Regions from separate parts of the Exiguobacterium sp. s161 genome, predicted to be linked through region 2. Evidence: riboswitches for the same ligand, from Rfam matches in the RefSeq annotation. Region 2 holds a riboswitch; each other region holds the start of a gene.
What was found. Region 2 has a riboswitch for thiamine pyrophosphate ahead of KNQ14_RS08545 (thiamine phosphate synthase). Riboswitches for the same ligand answer to the same signal wherever they lie in the genome.
Positions count from the first base shown of each region.

Region 1: another riboswitch for thiamine pyrophosphate. It lies ahead of KNQ14_RS06460 (ECF transporter S component); the one in region 2 lies ahead of KNQ14_RS08545 (thiamine phosphate synthase).
Region 3: another riboswitch for thiamine pyrophosphate. It lies ahead of tenA (thiaminase II); the one in region 2 lies ahead of KNQ14_RS08545 (thiamine phosphate synthase).

Region 1 is NZ_JACSNH010000001.1:1,270,818-1,278,121, reverse strand. Features, by position in the region: gene KNQ14_RS06470 (GNAT family N-acetyltransferase) at 1-148, shown strand, start outside; gene KNQ14_RS06465 (50S ribosomal protein L25/general stress protein Ctc) at 439-1,116, shown strand; TPP riboswitch at 1,212-1,311, shown strand; gene KNQ14_RS06460 (ECF transporter S component) at 1,412-1,984, shown strand; gene KNQ14_RS06455 (ABC transporter ATP-binding protein) at 1,981-3,510, shown strand; gene KNQ14_RS06450 (energy-coupling factor transporter transmembrane component T family protein) at 3,482-4,204, shown strand; gene KNQ14_RS06445 (NAD(P)/FAD-dependent oxidoreductase) at 4,260-5,291, shown strand; gene KNQ14_RS06440 (alpha/beta fold hydrolase) at 5,364-6,182, opposite strand; gene KNQ14_RS06435 (hypothetical protein) at 6,337-7,304, shown strand, end outside.
Region 2 is NZ_JACSNH010000002.1:185,179-192,482, forward strand. Features, by position in the region: gene KNQ14_RS08510 (AAA family ATPase) at 1-388, opposite strand, end outside; gene KNQ14_RS08515 (exonuclease SbcCD subunit D) at 370-1,491, opposite strand; gene KNQ14_RS08520 (hypothetical protein) at 1,628-1,984, opposite strand; gene KNQ14_RS08525 (ThiF family adenylyltransferase) at 2,107-3,114, opposite strand; gene KNQ14_RS08530 (thiazole synthase) at 3,111-3,875, opposite strand; gene thiS (sulfur carrier protein ThiS) at 3,878-4,078, opposite strand; gene KNQ14_RS08540 (FAD-dependent oxidoreductase) at 4,075-5,019, opposite strand; gene KNQ14_RS08545 (thiamine phosphate synthase) at 5,016-5,609, opposite strand; TPP riboswitch at 5,692-5,794, opposite strand; gene nagZ (beta-N-acetylhexosaminidase) at 5,851-7,071, opposite strand; gene KNQ14_RS08555 (OsmC family protein) at 7,068-7,304, opposite strand, start outside.
Region 3 is NZ_JACSNH010000003.1:278,108-285,411, reverse strand. Features, by position in the region: gene KNQ14_RS11010 (class I SAM-dependent methyltransferase) at 1-148, opposite strand, end outside; gene KNQ14_RS11005 (sporulation protein) at 259-1,032, shown strand; gene KNQ14_RS11000 (glycoside hydrolase family 3 protein) at 1,242-3,158, shown strand; gene KNQ14_RS10995 (hypothetical protein) at 3,189-3,485, opposite strand; gene tenA (thiaminase II) at 3,537-4,232, opposite strand; TPP riboswitch at 4,307-4,413, opposite strand; gene KNQ14_RS10985 (DUF1002 domain-containing protein) at 4,607-5,488, shown strand; gene abc-f (ribosomal protection-like ABC-F family protein) at 5,765-7,304, shown strand, end outside.

The sequences.
Region 1 (7,304 bases), on a different contig from region 2:
CTATCTCGTCCATAATCAATGGCTCCAAATCTCAACGATGGGACAGACGACGATGCGGCACATCGAACGTCTCATCCGAGTATTAGTCCGTGAAAACCAACGCATCACCATAAAAAATGAAAAAAATGAAAGACCTCTTAACCCTTGATTTCAAGCGTTTTGGAGGTCTTTCGACTTTAAAAAATAAAAAATAGAGGTTTAAGGATTTAAAACATAGGGGTATAAACTCACTAGCACCGCATCAAACGGTGACTTACTCACACATGTTTCTCAATATCAGCGTAATGACCTGGGAGAGAAATGCAAAGTCACGAAAGCGTCAGATTCAATGCGAGTCTGGAACCGATTGTCTTAGCATATTTAAATTGTTCAGGACTTGTCCTGCTCCTACATTCATTACCTTTTGAGGGCTATACCAAATTCAAGGGGGAAATGAACATGTCAGTTAAATTAACAGCCGAAAAACGCGAGGTACGTCCACGCTCACTCCGTAAACAATTACGTCATGAAGGAAAAGCTCTTGGTGTCGTGTATGGTTACAAAGTGGAAAGTACACCAATCGCATTTGAAGAAAAAGAATTGCTTAAAATCGTTCGAGAAAACGGTGAGAACGTCTTGATTTCACTGAAACTCGACGGTAAAAATATTAACGTCTTAATCAACCGTCGTGATATGGATGTATTCACACCAACTGTCGATCACGTTGAATTCATCGCCGTTAAAATGGATGAAGAGACAGAAGTCGAAGCAGACGTCGTACTCATCGGCGAAGCAGCTGGTGCTAAAGTCGGTGGATTCCTGTCACAGACACTCTTTAAAGTGACAGTCGCAGCAACACCAGATAAATTACCAGAGAACGTCGAAGTCGACGTCACAAACCTCGAAATCGGCGATTCAATCTCTGTAGCTGATCTTCCGGAACAAAAAGATTTCCGTATCGTCACAGAAGGCGACATTCAAGTCGCAGCTGTCGTCGAATCAACGCTTGAACAAGAGCTTGAGGAAATCAAAGAAGCAGAAGCTGAGGCACAAGCGGAAGCTGGCGAAGACAACGAAGCGGAAGCTACGGAAGAGTCTTCAGAAGAAGCAAAAGAAGAGAACGAAGACAACAAATAAGTCGTTTAACGATACGCCTTTCGTGGCGTATCGTTTTTTTGTGTCTTGACAATAGACAGAAGATTGCCTAAAGTGAACAGCGTATCATCTATTACCATATCCACTAGGGGAGCCCATTTGGCTGAGACGATTCACTTCGGACCCTTCGAACCTGATCTAGTTCATACTAGCGTAGGAAAGTGGAGCGATCACATCCAATGACTCCTGCTGCGCGCAGTTTTTCTGAGGACCGCTCTCTTTTTTACGGAGGGCGGTCTTTTTTGGTGTCTCCCCTACTTAAAGGAGGACAAACACGATGCAACACTGGAAAATGAAAGAAATTATGGTCATGATGATGCTCGCCGTCGCTTGCGGGGTCATCTATCTCGGTTGGTCGACACTCTGGTTACCGATGTCTGCAATCTTCGGGCCAGTCGGTGCCAACTGGATGTTTGGGATCTGGATCATCGCAAGCCCGCTCGTCGCAGCAATCATTCAAAAACCAGGTGCTGCCCTCATCGCGGAAATCGTCGCGGCAGCCGTCGAGCTGTTCACGGGTAGTCACTTTGGCTTATCGGCTCTACTGATCGGGGTCTGCCAAGGACTTGGTGCGGAACTCGTCTTCGCGATGACGCGTTATCGCCGTTATGACACCTGGACATTGATGTTATCGGGTGTTGGAGCCGCAATTGGTAGCATCGTCTATAGTCTGATCGCGAACGGATTCGGTTACTACACGACGACGACGTTGCTTGCGACAACAGGTTTACAAATGATTAGTGGTGCATTACTCGGCGGCTTGCTTGCAGCGATTCTCATCCGTCGCCTTGTTGCGACCGGTGTCTTGAACGGGTTTGCGGCAGGACGTGCGAAACGGGAAGTCGCATGATTACTGTCGACGATCTCAGCATCCGCTATCCCGGTCAGATGAAATCGGTGCTCAATCATGTATCGCTGACGATCGAACACGGAACGACCCTTCTGCTCGGACGCAGTGGGAGTGGCAAGACGACACTGCTTCATGCCCTAGCCGGACTGACACCGGAGACGATCGAAGTCGAACAGACTGGTACAGTTACCCGGTCCGGTTCGGTCGGAGTCTTATTTCAAAATCCAGAAGAACAGTTCTGCATGGAAACGATCGGACGCGAAATCGCTTTTAGTTTAGAAAACCGGTCGATTCCACGCGAAGAGATGGAGGAACGCATTGAACGCTTACTCGCACTCGTTGGTCTCCCTCTCCCCTTCTCGACACCAATCGCGAGTCTATCCGGGGGGATGAAACAACGCCTCGCGCTCGCCGCGGTCCTGGCACTTGAGCCGACGATTTTATTACTAGATGAACCAACGGCTCAGATTGACCCGATCGGGCAACACGAGCTGATGGCGTTGATCTTTCGGATTCAGAAAGAACATGATTTAACGATCGTCTTGATCGAGCACCAACTCGATGTCTGTTTGCCGTATGTCGATCAGATCATCTTACTTGAAGACGGATCGGTGACTGCAACGGCGCATCCGCAGGATTTGTTCCCGCAGGGGTATAAAGAGCTTCAATCGAAAGGGATCGCTGTTCCCTCTTTGTATCCGTACACGTTAGAGACGTTACCCATAGATGGACCACAAGCAGCGCGACTTCACGTGCTTCCTCCAGTCGCTACAGCAGGCACTGCCTTGTTACACGTCGCTGCATTATCGACGAAAGCACCTTACCCGCTGACCGATGCGACATTTTTCCTGAAGACGGGAGAATGGGTGATGCTGCTCGGGGCAAACGGATCCGGGAAAAGTACGTTGCTTGCAACACTCGGGCGGTTGCTCTCGCATCAAGGAACATATCGGTTCCAGGAACGTCCGGCTCAGCGTTACTCCCGGCGACGCTTTTATGAGCATGTTGGTTATGTCTTTCAACAACCGGATCTGCAGTTTCTCAAACTGACAGTCGAAGCGGAAATCGACTGGAGTCACCGGGCAGCGACGAGTGATGAGCGCACAGCGTTGCTCGAACGGCTGGAACTCGCATCTGTCAAACAGCAGTCACCGCTTGCGCTTAGTACGGGGCAACAACGAAGGCTCAGCGTCGCGACGATGCTCGGGCAGTCAAAGGATGTGTTGTTGCTCGATGAACCGACGTTCGGACAGGATGGATTGACGACGCGGCGGCTCATGGAACAGTTGTTGACGGAACAACAAAACGGAACGACACTCGTCATGGCAACACACGATATGGAACTCGTCGCCCGATACGCGGATCGTGTCCTCGTCATGGAGCAAGGGCGGATTGCTTTTGACGGGCGTCCGAGCGAGTTATTCGCTGACGTTCCGTTACTCGAACGCTGTCAGCTACAACGTCCACTTTCGTACCAATTCCAGGAGGTGAAGCGCAATGCAGACAAACGCGTCACCGTTCGCTAAACTCAATCCTGTCATTAAGGGGAGCGGATTGGTTTTGATCATGTTTGCCTTGATTGCAACGAACGACTGGGTCAAGACGTTGGTGTTCCTGAGTTTTGCTATCGCTCTGCTACTCCTCTCCGGGTGGGGTCCTCGCGATTTCTTGAAACGACTCGCACCTTACAGTCTATTATTCTTATTGACGTTCTGGATGATGGCAGCCTTCGGCAAAGGAACGAATCCTCTATGGTCGTTTGGTTGGTTTCATGTCACGTCGGAAAGTGTCATGCACGGCTGGTTACTTGCCTTACGGATGGCAACGTTCGTCTGCTTAAGTTTCGCTTTCGTCACGACGACCGATGCGACCCGGTTCGTGATGAGCTTAATTCACCAGGCAAAGGTGTCGCCTCGCTTCGCGTATGGGTTCCTTGCCGGGATCCGCTTTCTGCCACAACTGGTCGAAGAAGTCCGCGTCTTACGGCGAGTCCGAATGATTCGGAACGTGCACAGTCGCTTTCCTGGTGATGCGTTCCTATCAATCGGCTTACCGCTCTTCTCGCGATCGATCCAGCGGGCAGAACGGATGGCAATCGCTTTCGAAGCCCGTCATTTTTCAGTGGAACGGACATATTATGAAGTGCCAGTCGTTCAGCGCCAGGATATTATCTACCTCGTGGTCATCCTCCTGTTTATCAGTCTTGTCTTTTGTCTATGATTACCGCCACCCGTATCCGGGTACATTCTAGCAAGACAGATTGAAGGAGAACGACATGAAACGAATCCTCTTGATTGGTGCAGGGCACGCTCATCTGCATTGCATTACCAATGGACCAACAGAAGACGTCGAGTGGCTGATTTTAAACGCCTCGACGTACCAATATTACTCGGGCATGTACTCCGGACTTGCTGACGGTACATACGACATTGATGAGATCCGTATCGACGTCGCCGTCTTATGTCGCGCCTATGATAAACAATTCATCGAGGAGACCGTCATCAAAATCGACCCCGTTGAAAAAGTCGTCTTCGGTGCATCCGGCAGACACTATACTTATGACGTCGTCTCGACGAATATCGGCTCGTTCGATTGGTCGGAAGATACGACACGATTATCGATCAAACCGAACTACCGGTTACCGGATACATTAAAGCGTCTGCAACAAGCAAAGCGTCCAGTCTTGATTGGAAGTGGTGCAGCGGCCGTCGAGATGGCGGCGTCCTTGAAAGTGGCGGATGTGCCGATTACACTGATCACGGATCCCGAGTTGCTTTCAGGACACCCCGCAGCGGAAGCCATTAAACGACGCTTACAAGAACTCGATGTTCATTGGATTCGAGAACGGCCACTGAACGAGGCGTCTCCTCTCCGCTTTTCACATCACCCACCAATCGAGCCAGATGCCATCATCCGCTTGACGGGTGCGAAAGCTCCGGCATTGTTTGCGGACAGCAAGCTCTATACGGAAGACGGATTTCTACTCGTCAACGAACAGCTGCAAGCGCTCGATGATCCAAGTCTGTTTGCTGCGGGTGACGCGGCGACCCTCGTCGCTTATCCCGATATTCCGAAGAATGGTGTCACAGCTGTCCGACAAGCACCGATCTTACTGGCAAACCTCTTACGGTACGTCCAGGAAGAGGCATTGCAAACCTATCGTCCGCAAACGAACTATTTGACGATTTTATCGATGGGACCACGGCATGCGGTTTCAATGTATGGCAATCAGTATTCGACTCACCCGTTCGGTTGGTACCTGAAGCGCTGGATCGATCAACGGTTCATGCGGAAGTATCGCCCATAAAAGCGTGCGCCGGCGCACGCTTTTTCCTGTACACAAAAACAAGCCATGGATGGGTGTCCATGGCTTGTTGGATTAGACGGTTTGATTTCCTTTGACGTACGAGAGTAGCGTTTCGTTGAATTTCTCTTGTTCATCAAGCAACATGCCGTGTCCACTCTCTTCGAAGACTTCAAGTCGTGCCTGTGGAATTTCCTTTTGCATTTCTTCCGCGAACTCGAACGGACAGACTTGGTCTTTTTTACCGTGGATGATTAACGTATCGACTTTGATGTCTCCGAGTTTTCCACGTAGGTCTTCGTCACGTAAGGCGATTGCTGACTGAATCGTACCGTGGGACGAAGCGGCGATACTAAGTCCATGGAACCATTGTTGAAGTGGTTCTGGATGTTCCTTCGCAAAGAAGATTTCCCCGAATCCTTTGAGCATCGACGGACGATTCTGTTTCGTGTCGGCAATCAATCCATCGACTTCTTCTTTTGTCATCCCGTATGGATAACCGTCGCGTTGTGTAAAGACAGGAGCTGCGGCTCCAGCGAGGACAAGCTTACTGACTTTTGAATCCCCGTAGTGCAAGAGATAGGACAAGGCGATTCCTCCTCCCATCGAGAAGCCGAGCAGCGTGACATTCGTTAATTTCAGCTGTTCGATGACTTCATTGACATCGGACGCCATCGTCTTGTAATCGTATCCCGTTGCCGGCGCATCTGATTTACCATAACCGCGATAATCGATCCCGACGTAACGGTATCCTTCTTCGACGAGCAGATTCTTTTGATACTCGAACATGTTGTTGTTTGCCGGCCAGCCGTGTAAAAAGACGACCGGTTGACCCGATCCGACATCCTCGACATAAATTTTCGTGCCATCAACTGCTTGAATGAATGTACCCATCATAAAACCCCCATAGTAATAGATTGACCGTGCATGCATCTATTATTCCCGAGTCAAGAGATGTCAAACATCTTGATGTCAAAGTGTAATAGAAAATTCTGTCTATTCTAGAAATTATGGTAAAATATAGTCATTAGGATGAAGGAGGGTTTTCATGAGACGCTATATACATACCGGTATTCTCGCAGGCGCAGTCCTACTTGCCGGATGCGGTAAAGAAGAATACCTAGACCTTACATATGACGCCAATTACTGGGGGGGTATTTCGACTACCTTTGATGGGCAAGAGATACCGGATCTCCCGAAAAAACAAACGGCTGCTTTGTTGAAGGGTTGTCAGCAAAAATCTGACATGAAGCGCTTACCTGACCGATACGTGCAACACGAAGGATTCGATTTGTATTTCCTTCCTGCAAATATCCAAGGGCGTGAGTTCCAACACGTTCGTTTCCTATCAGACGAAAAAAAAGACTATCTGGCCTGTCAGCCGATACGCCATGCGGATTATGCGGTCCATCAGATTAAACGAAGTGATTATCCATTCGTCGATTGGTCAAAACAACCGGTTAAAGCTAAATCGACGATTGTCCGCTTTAAACCTGTACCAAAAAAAGTAATGGATCAGCAAAAACAGGAAAATGAAGAAAGTAAGCAATCGAAAGAGATGGGACATTACCTCTTCCCGTCCTACCAGCTGTCCTTACCACCGGAAGGTCAATTCGTTCTTTTCATGAAAGACAAAAGTAAGGACGACGAACAAACACTCTTTGAGACGACCGAATCCCTATCCGGTTCCGAATTGAATTTAGCTTTTCGTGTCATTCCGAATAGTGGTTTGCAACATACATCAATCGAACTAATGACCAGTGGTGATCGTATCGGAATTCCATCCGTCATTCAAGATCATGTGATGGGGCAATCGTATCAAATCGAACGAAAACAACTTCCTGATACACTTTCAGTGGGACAGACGGTTCCTTTTGCGACTGTTCGGAAGAAAGAAGAAGGCAAAATCATTCAGGAAACATCGATTTATATGCGTCTCAATCCGACTTACGAAAAACCCGCGAATTACAAATACGTATTCTTTGATACATCGCCAACCAGCTATGTCGGTTTTAT
Region 2 (7,304 bases):
CCGGAATCTTGACCGCGAGCGGTTTCCACGTCGTTCCGTCGAACCGAGCGAGCTCCGCTTCATGCGAGTAGCCGGTTTTATTGACCGGATGCGGTTGACTCGGTTGGCGGATGATCCGGTACCTTTCCCCTTTCAGCGTAAACTCCAGTTCAACTTCCGTCTTTTGCTCGGGCACGGCAAAATGACTTCGCAGTTCGCTCATTTCCCGTTCGCCGCCTGACGTTTCGCCATACAGGGCGAACGTCAATGCGTCAAAGATCGTCGTTTTTCCTGCCCCGGTATTCCCTGAGATGACGAACATCGTCCGTCCGGCAAGTGCCGTGAAATCAATCGTCTCTTCACCAGCAAATGGTCCAAAGGCGCGTAATGTCAGTCGTTCTGGGCGCATGTCGCTTCCTCCTTCAGGACGGCTTGCATCGCTTCCGTCGGTTTCTTCTCACGAACTGCTTCATAAAACTCACTGAACAGGTCCGCAACGGATGCATCCTTGACTTGTTCACGCGACGCCTTGACCGCCCGTGTACTCTCGCGGACGAATCCGATTCGCTCTAGGTGCAGGATGTTCGGATAGATCTTCTTCAGCTTGCCCATCGGATCCATCAAGGCTTCGCCGTCCGTTAGGTTGATCTTTAAGTAATCGTCCGTGTCTTGTGTCGTGACGAACGCCGGGTCTGTCAGCTCCGCGAGACTTCCAGTCAATTCCCGCAAGTCACGTTTCGGTGCAAGTGGTTCGAATCGGCGATCGAACGTACCCACTTCGTTCAACGTCAACACATCGACCCCTTTGACATGATGTGCTTCCGAGAATGAATATTTCAAGAGCGATCCGCTGTAGCGAACCGTCTCGGATTGAATCGCAAGCGGATTGTGTAAATGACCGAGTGCCGCATACGTAAACGGTGCAAATTGGCTCGCACTGACCTGTCCTGCTGTTCCAACGGACAATTGCCGCTCCGAATCCGTCTCGAGTCCACCGATTACAAAAGCATGACCGACGAGGACACTCGGTCCATCCGGAATACATCCGGCAAGGATAGTCCGCATCGCGTCATCATGTGTTTTGATCGTTTCATCCTGATGCACGTACCGAACGGTCGCCGGATCGGCAAATGGCACAGGGTAAAACGACACTCCTTTGATCGTGACCGGAGTAATGACCGGCGTTAATTTTCCGACGAGATGCAGACCGGCCCGTTGGAGTAACGTCGTTCCGAAACTTAACCGTTCGGCCGAATCGTGATTTCCACTGATCGCAACGACCGGAATGTCTCGGTCAAGGATCAAGGCAGCGAGCGTCTCGTCAAGCAGTTCAACGGCTTCCGTTGGTGGTACGGCGCGGTCGTATAAGTCACCTGCAATGACGATCGCATCCGGTTTCTCCCGGTCGACGAGTGTCAAAAAATCCGCTAAGACCGCCCGCTGGTTCTCGAGCATCGACTCGCCGTGAACGATTTTGCCGAGATGCCAATCGGCAGTATGTATCCATTTCATTTTCATCACACTCACTTTTTGAATATAGTAGCTTAAGTGTAGCATGCAAGCGTTCGTTCTGCGACGAACATCCGTTTGGAACACAAAAAGCAGAAGGCGATTGCCTCCTGCTTTTTGTGTTCGAACAACGAACGTTTTATTTCGTCCGTTGTTTTCTAAAACGTTGGACGGAACGAATCACAGAAACTGATCCGCCGATGATCGCGCCGACGCCTACGACGATACCTGTTTTAAATTTTTTGCCCGATTGTTCTGATTTATGCGTTGCTTGATTGTGTTCAAAAAGTTGTTGGAGGGGCGACGACGTCTCGACTTCGAGAATTTTCGATGCATCCTGATGCACGTCTTCTCTACGTTCGACACTACAAGGTGACAGATAGAATGGGTTCAAGTTCGTCCGGTACCGATCCGGATTCCAGTTGGCTTGCTGAACAACTGCTTGGGCGTCTTCCGTCTGTGCTTGATCCTTGATTGGATCGAATTCTTGTTTCATCTGAATCACTCCTCTTCACGTTCAAAACTTGTAGACCGATTTATGTCTGAAGTCTTATTTACCTGTTTTTCAAACATTTAAAACATATATATTTTAAATTAGTTTTTAATGTTTTGTGAACGTTAGCCGAAATAGGCATGATAGAGCCGCTTCGCTTTGACGAGATCCGCCTCGCCATGAATTAGAACGCGTCCATCTCGGAAAGCGACCATCCGATGTTCGTCCGTCGTAAACGCCAGCAAATATGGATTATGAGCGGAAATCGCAGCGACCGGCTGGAGACGTTGTTTCAACTGTTCCAGATCCCGCTGTCCGTCTCCCCGGATTTGAACGGCATCCCGACCGCACAGTGCCGTGAAATGAACCGTTTGATCCGATAAGTAAGGGTAGGACGGTTCGATGCCGCACGACGGGCACTCCGTTTGCTTCAGTGACTGGACGTTGATTTGTTGGAACATATTCGACCAGACATCAAACGCAAGCAAGCGCGTCCGCATGGCGTCCGTCTTTCCGCTCAACCACTTCAACGCTTCCGTCACCTGCAAGGAAGCGACCATCTGTACTGCTGGTCCGATGATCCCCGCCGTATCACACGTCTCCTGATCCCGCGGTAATCGATCGAGCAGACAATGCAGACACGGCGTCTCCCCGGGACGGACGGTAAACGTGATCCCATAACTGCCGACGCAGCCACCGTAAATCCACGGAATCGAACGCATCAACGCCATGTCGTTCATCAGCAAACGAATATCGAAATTGTCCGTCGCGTCGATGATCAGATCGATATCATCGAGAAGCCACGTCAGCGCTGCCCGGTCGACGTCCACTACATGAGCTTCGATCGTCACCGTCGAATTAATCGCTTCAAGCCGTGCTTTTGCGGCAATCGCTTTTGGTACGATTTGACGCGCATCGTCTTCGGTATACAGCTGTTGTCGTTGTAGATTACTCCACTCGACATAATCACGGTCGACGATTCGGACGACGCCGACACCGGCGCGGACGAGTTGCTCTGCCGACGCCGTTCCGAGCGCTCCCATGCCGATGATCAGCACCTTCGCTGATGCCAAGCGTGCTTGTCCCGCTTCCCCGATCGGTTGAAATCGAGTTTGCCGTGAGTAACGGTTCATCGAATCAATCCACTCGTTGGACTACTCGCGACCGCATACTGTTTCTTCTCGATACGTCCCGCTTCGTATCCGAAGCGACCTGCTTCGACAGCTAGTCGCATGGCGTGCGCCATCTTGACCGGATCTTGAGCATGGGCAACAGCGGAGTTTAATAAGACACCATCCGCTCCCAGTTCCATCGCATAGGCGACGTCGGTCGGTGAACCGATCCCGGCGTCGACGATGACCGGGACCGTCGTCTGCTCGATGATGAATCGTAGATGAAGTGGGTTGAGAATGCCTTGCCCGGAACCGATTGGTGATGCAGCCGGCATGATGGCGTGACAACCGAGTTCCTCGAGTCGCCGTGCAAGGATGACATCGTCTGACGTATACGGTAAGACGATAAAGCCTTCTTTGAGTAATTCTTCAGAAGCCCGTAACGTCTCGATCGGATCAGGTAGTAACGTCTTATCGCAACCAATCACTTCGACCTTGACCATGTCACACATACCGGATGCCCGCGCAAGCTTCGCTAACCGAACAGCTTCCTCCGCCGTCTTCGCACCAGCCGTGTTTGGAAGTAGATCGTACTTCGCTAAATCAAGCGACTCCAAGAAATTCGCTTGTTGTTTGTCGAAGATATCGAGCCGACGGACGGCGAACGTCAAGATTTGTGAAGCGGACGCATCGATCGCTTTCTGCTGTACCGTAGCATCCGTATATTTCCCTGTTCCGAGTAATAATCGTGATTCAAATGTCTTTTCTCCAATTTTCAGCATGTTTATCCTCCTCCTACGAAATGAACAATTTCAAATGTGTCATTGTCCCGAACGACCGTCTGACCATACACCGCGCGATCGATGATTTGTCGATTCTGTTCGACGATGACGAGCTTTTCCCCTAAGCCGAGTTGCGTTAGCATGTCCTCAATTGTTTTAATCTGTTCGATCGTGTGGTCATTGCCGTTAATCGTAATGTTCATCGGACTTCCTCCTTCTGAATCAACCGTAATGTATTTACCAAGACTTCCGCTGTCGCTGGTGCGAGTAATATGCCATGCCGATGATGCCCTGTCGCTAGGAAGATCCGACGGGATGAATCGGTGCCTCCGATATATGGCAAGCCGGACACCGTTTGCGGTCGTACACCGGACCAGACTTCTTCGATGACCGCGTCATGAATCGGTGGATACAGTCGTTCTGCTGCTTGAAGCAGTGACATGATCCCAGCGACACTGACGCCGACTGTCTCGTCGTGCGGCAGTTCGGTCGCACCGATCAAAATCCGTCCGTCAGCTTTTGGCACGAGGTAGACGGCTTCATCAAACAGAATCGAGCGTAACGGCTGACCCGCGAGACGGACGGCGAGACACTCCCCTTTGACCCCATATGTCGCGATCGAATTTCCGACTGTATCGAGCAAGGCTTGCGACCCGCGTCCGGCAGCGACCGTCACTGTTCGTCCGGTCCACGTTCCTGCGTTCGATTCGATCCTGATGAAGTCATCGTTCTCTTCGATGCGTGTGACATCTACCTGTTCTTCAATCGATATGCCACGTGCGTGTAAGGCATACATCAATGCAGTCGTTAGTCGTCGCGGATCGATTTGACCGACCGATGGAAATAAGTATTCTTGCCCATTTCGTTTCAATAAAAATGGTTGTTCCCGGTAGCCACAATCGATCCCGGTCTCGCGCGTGAGGCGTCGCGCAAGTAACGGATACAGACGGCGACTTCTCGCGGCAAGCGTATGCAATTCTTTTCTCAGCTCGATGTCCGTCGCAAGCATCCCGGCAGCCGCCCGACTCGTCCCTTGTCCGCATGTTCCGCGATCAAGGACAAGAACGGATTCGTTCTGACAAGCGAGACTGTAAGCAAGCGTCAAACCGATGACTCCACCACCGATTATGATGTGATCCGTCATACCCGTACCCCCTGATAACGCTGAATGGCAGCAAGCGGATCCGCTTGACCGAGAATACCGGATAAGACAGCGATTCCGCTTGCACCGGTCGCTGCGATTTCAGGAATGCGATCAGGAGTGATCCCGCCGATTGCGATGACTGGTTTCGTCGTGAAAGTGACAACTTGCTTCAAGGCATCGATCCCTCGCGGTGGTAGATCCGGCTTTGACGCTGTCGGATAAATATGACCGTACAGCAGTCGGTCGGCTCCTTCCGCTTCCGCTGCAAGTGCTTCTGCCAGAGAGTGGACGGATTTCCCGATGATGAGATCCGGAAAGTGTCGCCTTACATCGCCGACGCGTAAGGATCGTCGGGTCAACTGCACACCGATACCAGCGACATGGGCGACGTCGACCCGGTCATGAACCGTTAACTGTTCAGGCGAATACCCTTTCGCAAGGAGCGCGTCAATCAGTTCTACCAATTCTGTTGCCGACAAATTTGGTTCTCGAAGATGAAGCTGATCCGTATATGGTTGAAGCGATTGAAAGGTTTCCACTCCATCGCGTGGATTGATGGATCCCGTCGAAATCAGATGTAGACGCATCATGTTCTTCCTTTCCATACGAAAAAGGACCACTCCCGATGTTGAAGGGAGTGGTCCGAAAATGCGCTGAAGCGCTAAGGATATCTAAGGTTTCGAGCCACTTCCCTCCGCTAGTACGAACTAGATCAGGTTCAAAGGGTCCGGATACTTCCGTCTCAGTCTGCTGCGAGACTCCCCTAGTGTCTTTTCGTGTTTAATTGGCTTGCCCCATTAGTCTAGCATGAGTCGCTTTGCTTCGCTAGTCCTAGTTGAGCGCTTCCACTTGCTGAACAAGCTCCGATTTCGTCGGTCGCTGTTGCTTCTGGCTGTCGGCATAGGTCTGCTTCAGCTTTAAGATCCGCATCACTTTAGCATCGAGCATCGCAGGCGTCAGCGTTTTGTCTTTAACGGCTTGCATTACTTCGGTGTGGACCTTCGGATAGGCACCTGCTTCCGAAAACATCGCCATATCTGCTCCATTGACAAGTGCCTGGCGTGCCGCTTCCGCAAGACCATATCGTTTCGTGATCGCCCCCATGACAAGGTCATCCGTGATGATGACACCCTTGAATCCGAGTTGTTGACGCAAGAGGTCAGTCAAGATCGGCTTCGAGAGCGAAGATGGATTTTGATCGTCATATGCGGGATAGAGAATATGGGCGACCATCACCATCTCGGCGCCCTCTTGAATCGCTTCTTGGAACGGTAACAGTTCCGTTCGCTTCAGTTCTTCCTTTGATGCTGTCACTTTCGGCAAACCGACATGGGAATCGACACTCGTATTGCCGTGACCGGGAAAATGTTTGACGACCGGAATCGTTCCCGTCTCTTGCATCCCATGCATCAGGGCCGTACCGAGAGTCGCGACGGTCTTCGGATCAGCACTTAACGCACGGTCGCCGATGATTGGATTGTTCGGATTGCTATTGACGTCAAGGACCGGTGCGAAGTCCATGTTGAACCCATAAAATCGTGACAGGTGACCGAGCGTACGTCCGACATCTTCCATTTTTGCAGCATCTGCACCTTGCGCCATCCGTTGACTCGTCGGGAGACGTAATCGTTGATCCGGTACCCGGCTGACCCGTCCGCCCTCTTCATCAACCCCGACGAAGGCATACGGTTTTTGGTTCGTTTCTTGAATGGCACGCGTGAACGTCAAGAGTTGATCTTCTGACGTAATATTCCCACCAAGCAGTAAGACCCCACCGATCGCATGCGTCTGCAACAATTTCCGGTCAGCTGCTGAAAGTTCCGTGCCGGCGACTCCGATGTAGAGCAGTTGATCGATCTTTTCTGACGTCGACATCGCTTCAAGTTGCTGCTTTAATCGTGCTTGTTGTCGTTCCTCTTTCGTTGGTTCAGGTTTCGGTTTCTTTTCTTCTGTCGGTTGCTTCGTTTCCGGTTGTGATGGTTTCGTTGGTTCCGTCGTCTCCTGCGCACACCCTGCAAGCAACAGGCAACCGATCAGTGCTACTTTCTTCACAAAGGATCCTCGCTCCGGACACCATTGATGGAATAATAGACGGAAATCTCAGCGTTCAAGGATTGCGAAACCGAACAATATTTATCTTTTGATAACGAGATGGCGCGACGGACCTTATCTTCCGGGAGATCACCTTCGAGCCGGTAATGAATCGAGATCGACGTAAAGCGCCGCGGATGATCCTCTGCCCGTTCCCCTTCGATATCCATTTCGAAATGAGTAATCGTCAAGCG
Region 3 (7,304 bases), on a different contig from region 2:
TCATCACCGTATCTCTTAATAGAATCGGTTTTACCTTGATTCGTCGGAGATCATTTGATTTTTGACGCGGATTACTTATCGTTGCATGGATCAGTGTTCCTTGCGTGATTTGCGAGGCAAGACTCGCTTTTAATTCATGTAGTTCCACTAGTCGTCCCGTCCTTTTCTGATGTTCTTTCGAAACTGTAGCAAATTCGTACCTGTTCGACAAGTTTACACGCTTCATCATTCGTACGTAATCAAAAGGAGGAATTCATCATGTTCAAAAAAATTCTCTCACAAATCGGAATCGGTGCCGCAACGGTCGATACACGCTTGACGGATGACCGCTGCGAACCAGGCGGTCAAATTCACGGTGTCGTTCATATCAAAGGCGGAAACGTCGATCAAGAAATTGATCGAATTTATCTTGAATTCAACACGCAGTACAAACAAGAAGTCAATGATAGTACGACGTTTACGACCTTCACGCTCGACCGGTTTGCCTTAAATGAAGCGAAGTTCACGATTGAAGCGGGTGTTGAGCGGGAGATTCCCTTTACATTACGCGTACCGCTGAATACGCCACTCTCCGTCAGTCAATCGAAATCGTGGATCGAGACGGGACTCGACATCGCTCAAGCCGTCGATCCATCGGACCGTGACGCTGTCATCGTCGAAGCAAACCGCTACCAAGCGACAGTCTTAGATGCAATGGAGTCACTTGGCTTCCGTTTGAAAAAAGCCGACACGGAAAAATTACCTGGACGATTCCGGAAAGATTTACCGATTGCTCAGGAGCTTGAGTATTCAGCTCGCAATACACACTACGCTCATAAACTGGATGAGATCGAAATCATCATGCTCCAAGACAGCTCAGGGATTGATTTAATCGTCCAAGTCGACCGTCGTGCGCACAGTCTCGGTTCATTATTCAGTGAAATGGCTGGTGCGGATGAGTCGATGATCAAACTGCGTCTGTCCAATGGTGAACTGCAGGATCAATCGTTCGTCGAACGTCAGCTGACAAGCATCGTCGAACGCTATAGCTGATCAATCGATCGACTTTACTTGAAAGTGATTCCTCTTCAGGGGGAGTCACTTTTTTTTCATTCAAGTCAGTCTGTCTAAAAACACATTTGAAATTTATTTCAATTTGAAATCGTTTACAAATAAAATATTGTTTTAAAACAAACACCTTGCTATACTGTCCGTATTGAAAAGAATTCCAGTCACGGTTTGACTAAAGGAGGACGTACATCATGAAAAAAATCGGACAGTTCACGTTAACAGCCGGACTCGCAGCAGTACTCGTCTCAAGTAGTTTACCTGTCATGGCAGATGCAGGATCTTCAGCCGATCGGATCAGTCACAAAATCGACACGATGACACTCGAACAAAAAATCGGGCAGATGATCATGCCGGACTTCCGACAGTGGAATGGCAGCAATCATACGTCGCTTGCCCCAGAAGTCGCGAACATCATCGATCGCTATGATTTAGGCGGCGTCATCTTGTTTGCTGAGAACGTCAGCGAAACCGAACAGACGACGAAACTCGTTCATGATCTGCAAGAAGTCGTCAAACAAGACGCTAGCAACGATATTCCGCTGTTCGTCACGATCGACCAAGAAGGCGGAATCGTTACTCGGCTCGGAACAGGGACGAACTTACCTGGCAATATGGCGTTAGGTGCGACCCGCAGTAGTACATATGCCAATGATGCCGGTCATATCATCGGTTCCGAACTGCGTGCGCTCGGCATCAATGTCAACTTTGGTCCGGTTCTCGACGTCAACAGCAATCCTGGAAATCCTGTCATTGGTGTCCGCTCGTTCTCGAGTGATCCGGCGCTCGTCGGCACACTCGGTTCCGCTCTAATGAAGGGAATTCAGTCTGAAGGTGTCGCGGCGACCGCCAAACACTTCCCGGGTCACGGCGATACGGCGACCGATTCCCACTATGGATTACCGGTCGTTGACCGGTCCCTGCAGGAGCTGGAACAAGTCGAGCTCGTACCGTTCAAGCGAGCTATTGCTGAAGACATCGATATGATCATGACAGGACACATCGGGATGCCGCAAATCGAACCTGAAGTCGTCACGTCGACAAATGGTACCTTCCCTTTACCTGCGACGTTATCGGATGATGTCATCACGGGCGTACTGCGCGAAAAACTTGGCTACGATGGCATCGTCATCACAGACGCATTGAACATGCAGGCGATCGCCGACAACTTTACGGAATCAGAAGCCGTCTTAAAGACGTTTGACGCCGGTGTCGATATCGCGCTCATGCCGACGATCCTTCGTTCCGAGCAGGATGTCACAAAACTCGACCGGATTTTCAAGGATGTGATCGCAGCAGTCAAAGATGGTCGCCTCTCAGAGGAACGGATCGATCAATCGGTTGAGCGGATTCTGACACTGAAAGCAGAACGCGGAATTTGGAACGGTACGACTGACACGACATCCCTAGCTGAAAAAATCGCGCAATCGAACCAAATCGTCGGCAGTCCCGAGCATAAAGCAAAAGAACGTGCGATGACGGAAGCCGCGGTTACACTCGTGAAAAATGATCAGCGGACCTTACCATTCAAACCGAAAAAGAATGCTAACGTTCTTGTGATCGCTCCTGCGGCGGATCAAACGGACAGCATGAAAAAGACGATCGCTTCCCTACCGAAGAATCGGAACTGGCACGTGACGACAGCGAATTACTCGGCTACTACGCTACCGCTCGACCAAAACCCGACATTACGGGCGCAACTCGATGCAGCAGATTACATCATCGTCGGTTCCAACGTCAACACGAGTGCTAAACTACTACCTACTGCACCAGAACAAGCGATTCCGGCTTCGATCTTCCGCTATGTGAAACAAACGGATACACCATCCGTCCTGCTCAGTCTCCGTAACCCATACGATGTCGCCGTTCAACCGGACGCACCGGCACACGTCCTCGTCTATGGCTTCAAAGGCGATCCAAACGGTCCAGACTCCGAAGCAGGCAATCTAAAATCAGCGGGACCGAACCTGCCTGCAGGTATCCGAGCGATCTTCGGAACGTTCAAACCGCAAGGCACTTTACCGGTTGATGTGCCGGTCTTTCAGAACGGTGTCTTTACCGATCAACTGCATCTCGAATTCGGTGACGGCTTTAAAAACTGGAAAAAATGATGACGTGATACACCAAAAGACCGAAGCTCCTTAAAGGATGCCTCGGTCTTTTAGTGATTGATACGGATATTCAGCTTCTTCTTTCGCACGATGGTAGACGCGGTATAACCAATAAGTCAGTAGTGCATAGACGACGATGACAAGAACAGCAGAAATGTAGCTCCCCATGCTATACGCTACCTTAAAGTTACGTGTCGAAGCGGATATACCGGATAACACGATTAATATCGGAATGATGTATCCAAGAAATCTTACTTTGACTCTACCAAGCATTCGTTGTACAGCATATGCTGCACTGATCACAAGTGCGATCACGATGATTTCCATTCCAATCCCTACTCTCACTAAATGGTATTCCTAATTCTACCATCTAGTGATTCAAGAAGATACCGCTCGTGCTGGAATCGTTTCGTAAACTGACGCAAATGTCTCTTCCGTCCACCCCATGTGCCAGAAGAGTAACTCATAGTAACAACTCGTCACGAAATGACGTTTCATCCGCTCGCGTTCCGTCGGGCTCGCTTGCTCCGCCAGCGCATCAAGCCGTGCAATCTGTTCAAAGACGACCTTTTCAAACCATTCCGAGCTATACGTGTCGATCCATTGCTGATAGATTTTTTCTTCCGGAGTACACGTCAGTAATTGCTGTCCGACTTCATAATACAACCAGTAACATGGCAAGATGGCAGCAATCGTCTCACCGAGCGTTCCTTCACTCGCATGATGCATGTGCGAGACATACGCATATGCTGTCGGTGCCGGTTCAAATGCTTCAAGGTCTGCTGCCGTAATACCGAGCGGCTCAAAAAATGATTGATGTAAGCTCAACTCTGCCTCATAAGTCGAAGTCGCATGTTCGGCAAGTGTCGCGATCGTCGCGAAGTCGTCTGCTTTTGATGCTGCCTTCGCTTGAATCTTCGCAAAATGTTTTAAGTAATAGGCATCCTGCATGACGTAATGCCGAAATTTCGAGAGCGGTAACGTCCCCTCCCCGATTCCTTGTACGAATGGGTGCGTAAAACTACTATCCCAATACGCTTGTGCCGCTTGTTTGATTTCTTGTGTGAACGTCATGATCTCATCCTCCTCGTTTAGTTATGAAACGAAAAAACACCACCCCGAAACACACGGGCATGGCGCAAGAAGAACAAGACTTGACGCCACTTCCCTCCGTAAGTACGAACTTAATCAGGTTCAAAGGGTCCGAACGTCTTCGTTCGTCTCAGTCGGTCTACCGACTCCCCTAGTGGTCATTATTCGATTCAAATTCACTATAGCATGCTGAAAACGGAAGTCAAGTTGTCTCCTTTTCGCTATACTATGGAGTGTCAGAAGACGGATATCGTCTCCATCTGCAGACCGATTCCGAACAGACATCGTTCCCGTACACTAAATTTAGTACCTGATACTATAATTCATTCTGTTACTTACAATTGGAGGATTTCATTATGCATACACCAACAAAATTCATGGCATCAGCCGTTATCGCTTCTGCTTTATTACTCCCAACAGCCGCATCCGCCGAACAAGTCGTCGATAAGACGATCGTCACACTCGGGGAGTCGCTCGGCGCAAAAGATAAAGCATGGGTGCTTTCACGTCTCAATGCACCGGAAGGCATCACACCGATCATCGCCACTTCTGCTGACGAGGAAAAATATCTCGGGAAAAACATCCCACAGTCGCAAAAAGGCGGCAACATGTATTCGTCGGCTAAAATCGAACTGACGGAAAAAGGAGATGGACTCTCCGTCTCGACGGAAAACATCACATGGGTGACGAAGGATATGTATCTCAACGCTCTCGTCACAGCGGGTGTCAAAGATGCCGACATCACGATTACTTCCCCTTACAAGGTGACCGGGACATCGGCACTGACAGGAATAATGAAGGCGTACGATCAAACTTCCGCTGAAACCGGGATAAAGTTAAGTGACGAACGCAAGGATTTAGCACAGCAAGAATTATTGGTCACATCAGACGTTGGAAAAACGGTCGGCACGGATAAAGTCGCTGACTTGATGAATGAGATCAAGGCTGAGATCGCCAATCAAAAACCGGAAACCAAAGTCGAGATCGAAAACTTGATCGTCCAAGTCATTCAAAATAACAATATCCAGTTGTCTGACGCACAAATGGACCGGTTGACGAATCTATTCAATCAAATGGAGCAAGCGAACATCAACTGGGGACAAATCGAAAGTGGACTCAAAAATGCGGGACAAGACATCCATGCCTTCGCAACATCAGAAGAAACGAAAGGGTTTTTTGCTAAACTATTCGATGGACTCAGTGACTTCTTCAGTTCAATCGCAGGTGTGTTCAAATAATTCAGACTTCCGTAACTGACAAAAAAATAGTAAACTAGATGTATCTAAAACGAAAGGTGGTGTGAAAAGATGGACTTTGCCGCGTGCAAACACTGGTTGATGGAACAATTGTATCTGTTGCGCGCGATTTTTCATGGAATGGCGTTCTAAGGCACCCGTCTGCCCTTTTTTAGAACTTCATGATTGAAAAATACAGCAAAGCGCATCTTTCACACGATAGGGAGAGTGCTGTTTGCGCTCTCCTTTTTTTGATGCGCGCGAAAGGATCAACTTACTATGATGATTTGCGACATTCAACACCTGACCAAACAATTCGGAGGCGAGACAATTTTAACGGATGTTTCCCTCTTCTTAAACGAACACGACCGTGTCGGTCTGATTGGACGAAACGGGAGTGGTAAAACGACATTACTCCGCTTGCTTGCTCGCCTTGAGCAACCGGACGGTGGTGTCATCTATCAAAAGAGCGGTTTGACGATCGGCTATTTAGAACAACTTCCTGTATATAGTGAGACGATGACCGGACTCGACGTCCTTTGGACAGCGTTTGAAGACATCCTCGCGATCCGTTCTCGGATGCAACAGTTGGAGCAAATGATGGCGACAGCACCAGAGAATCTTGATGCGTTACTCGCACGATATGCGGAAGCGACGAATGCGTTCGAACAAAAGGATGGCTATCTACTCGACTCGAAGATCGAGCGCATGGTGAACGGGTTACACCTTCGTCCGTTACTCACTCGTCCTTTCCACCAGTTGAGCGGTGGTGAACAGACGAAGATTTGTCTCGGTCGCATGTTACTCATGGAGCCAAATCTGCTCATTCTTGACGAACCGACGAACCATCTCGATTTAGCTGCCGTGGAATGGCTGGAGCAGTTCTTACGGGACTATACAGGGACCGTCCTGCTCGTTTCTCACGACCGGGTCTTCTTAGACGCCGTCGTCACCTCGATCGTTGAACTCGAAGACGGTGAACTGACAGCCTATATAGGGAACTACAGCGCGTTCGTCGTCGAACGAGAACGTCGCTTGATGGAACAGTTCCACGCCTACCAAGAGCAACAGAAAAAAATAAAGAAAATGAAGGAAGCGATTCGTCGACTCCGGCAATGGGCAAACGAAGCATCTCCACCGAGTGAGAAATTATTCCGTAAAGCAAAATCGATGGAACGGGCACTCGAGCGGATCGAACGGATTAAACGACCACAACTCGAAGCCAAAACCGCTGACGTCTCTTTTTCTTCTACCGATCACTCGAGCCAAGTCGTCTTTCGCGCTGAAGAACTCTCGTTTTCTTACGGAACCCGCCACATTTTTGATAACGTTTCGTTCGAGATCATGGCACAGGATCGGATCGCGATCGTCGGAACGAATGGAAGCGGGAAATCGACGTTGCTCTCACTGCTGCTTGACGAATTATCACCAGACGCAGGCACACTCACGCGTGGACCATCGAATCGGATCGGTTTCCTGTCCCAGCATGCCCATTTCGAAGAGGACGCGCGGTTAATCGACTGGTTTAGAGACCGGATTGCCGTTCCAGAAGCGGAAGCCCGCCATATCCTTTCCCGGTTCCTGTTCTTTGGACCAACTGTCTTTCGGTCCATTTTGTCACTGAGCGGAGGCGAGCGGGTGCGATTGCAACTCGCCGTCCTCGTTCATTCGTCGATTAACGTCTTGATTCTCGATGAGCCGACGAATCATTTAGATATTGAATCAAGAGAGACACTCGAAGAAGCACTCGAGAATTTTTCTGGTACATTGATTGCCGTCTCACACGATCGCTATTTCTTGAATCGTCTTTTCTCGAGAA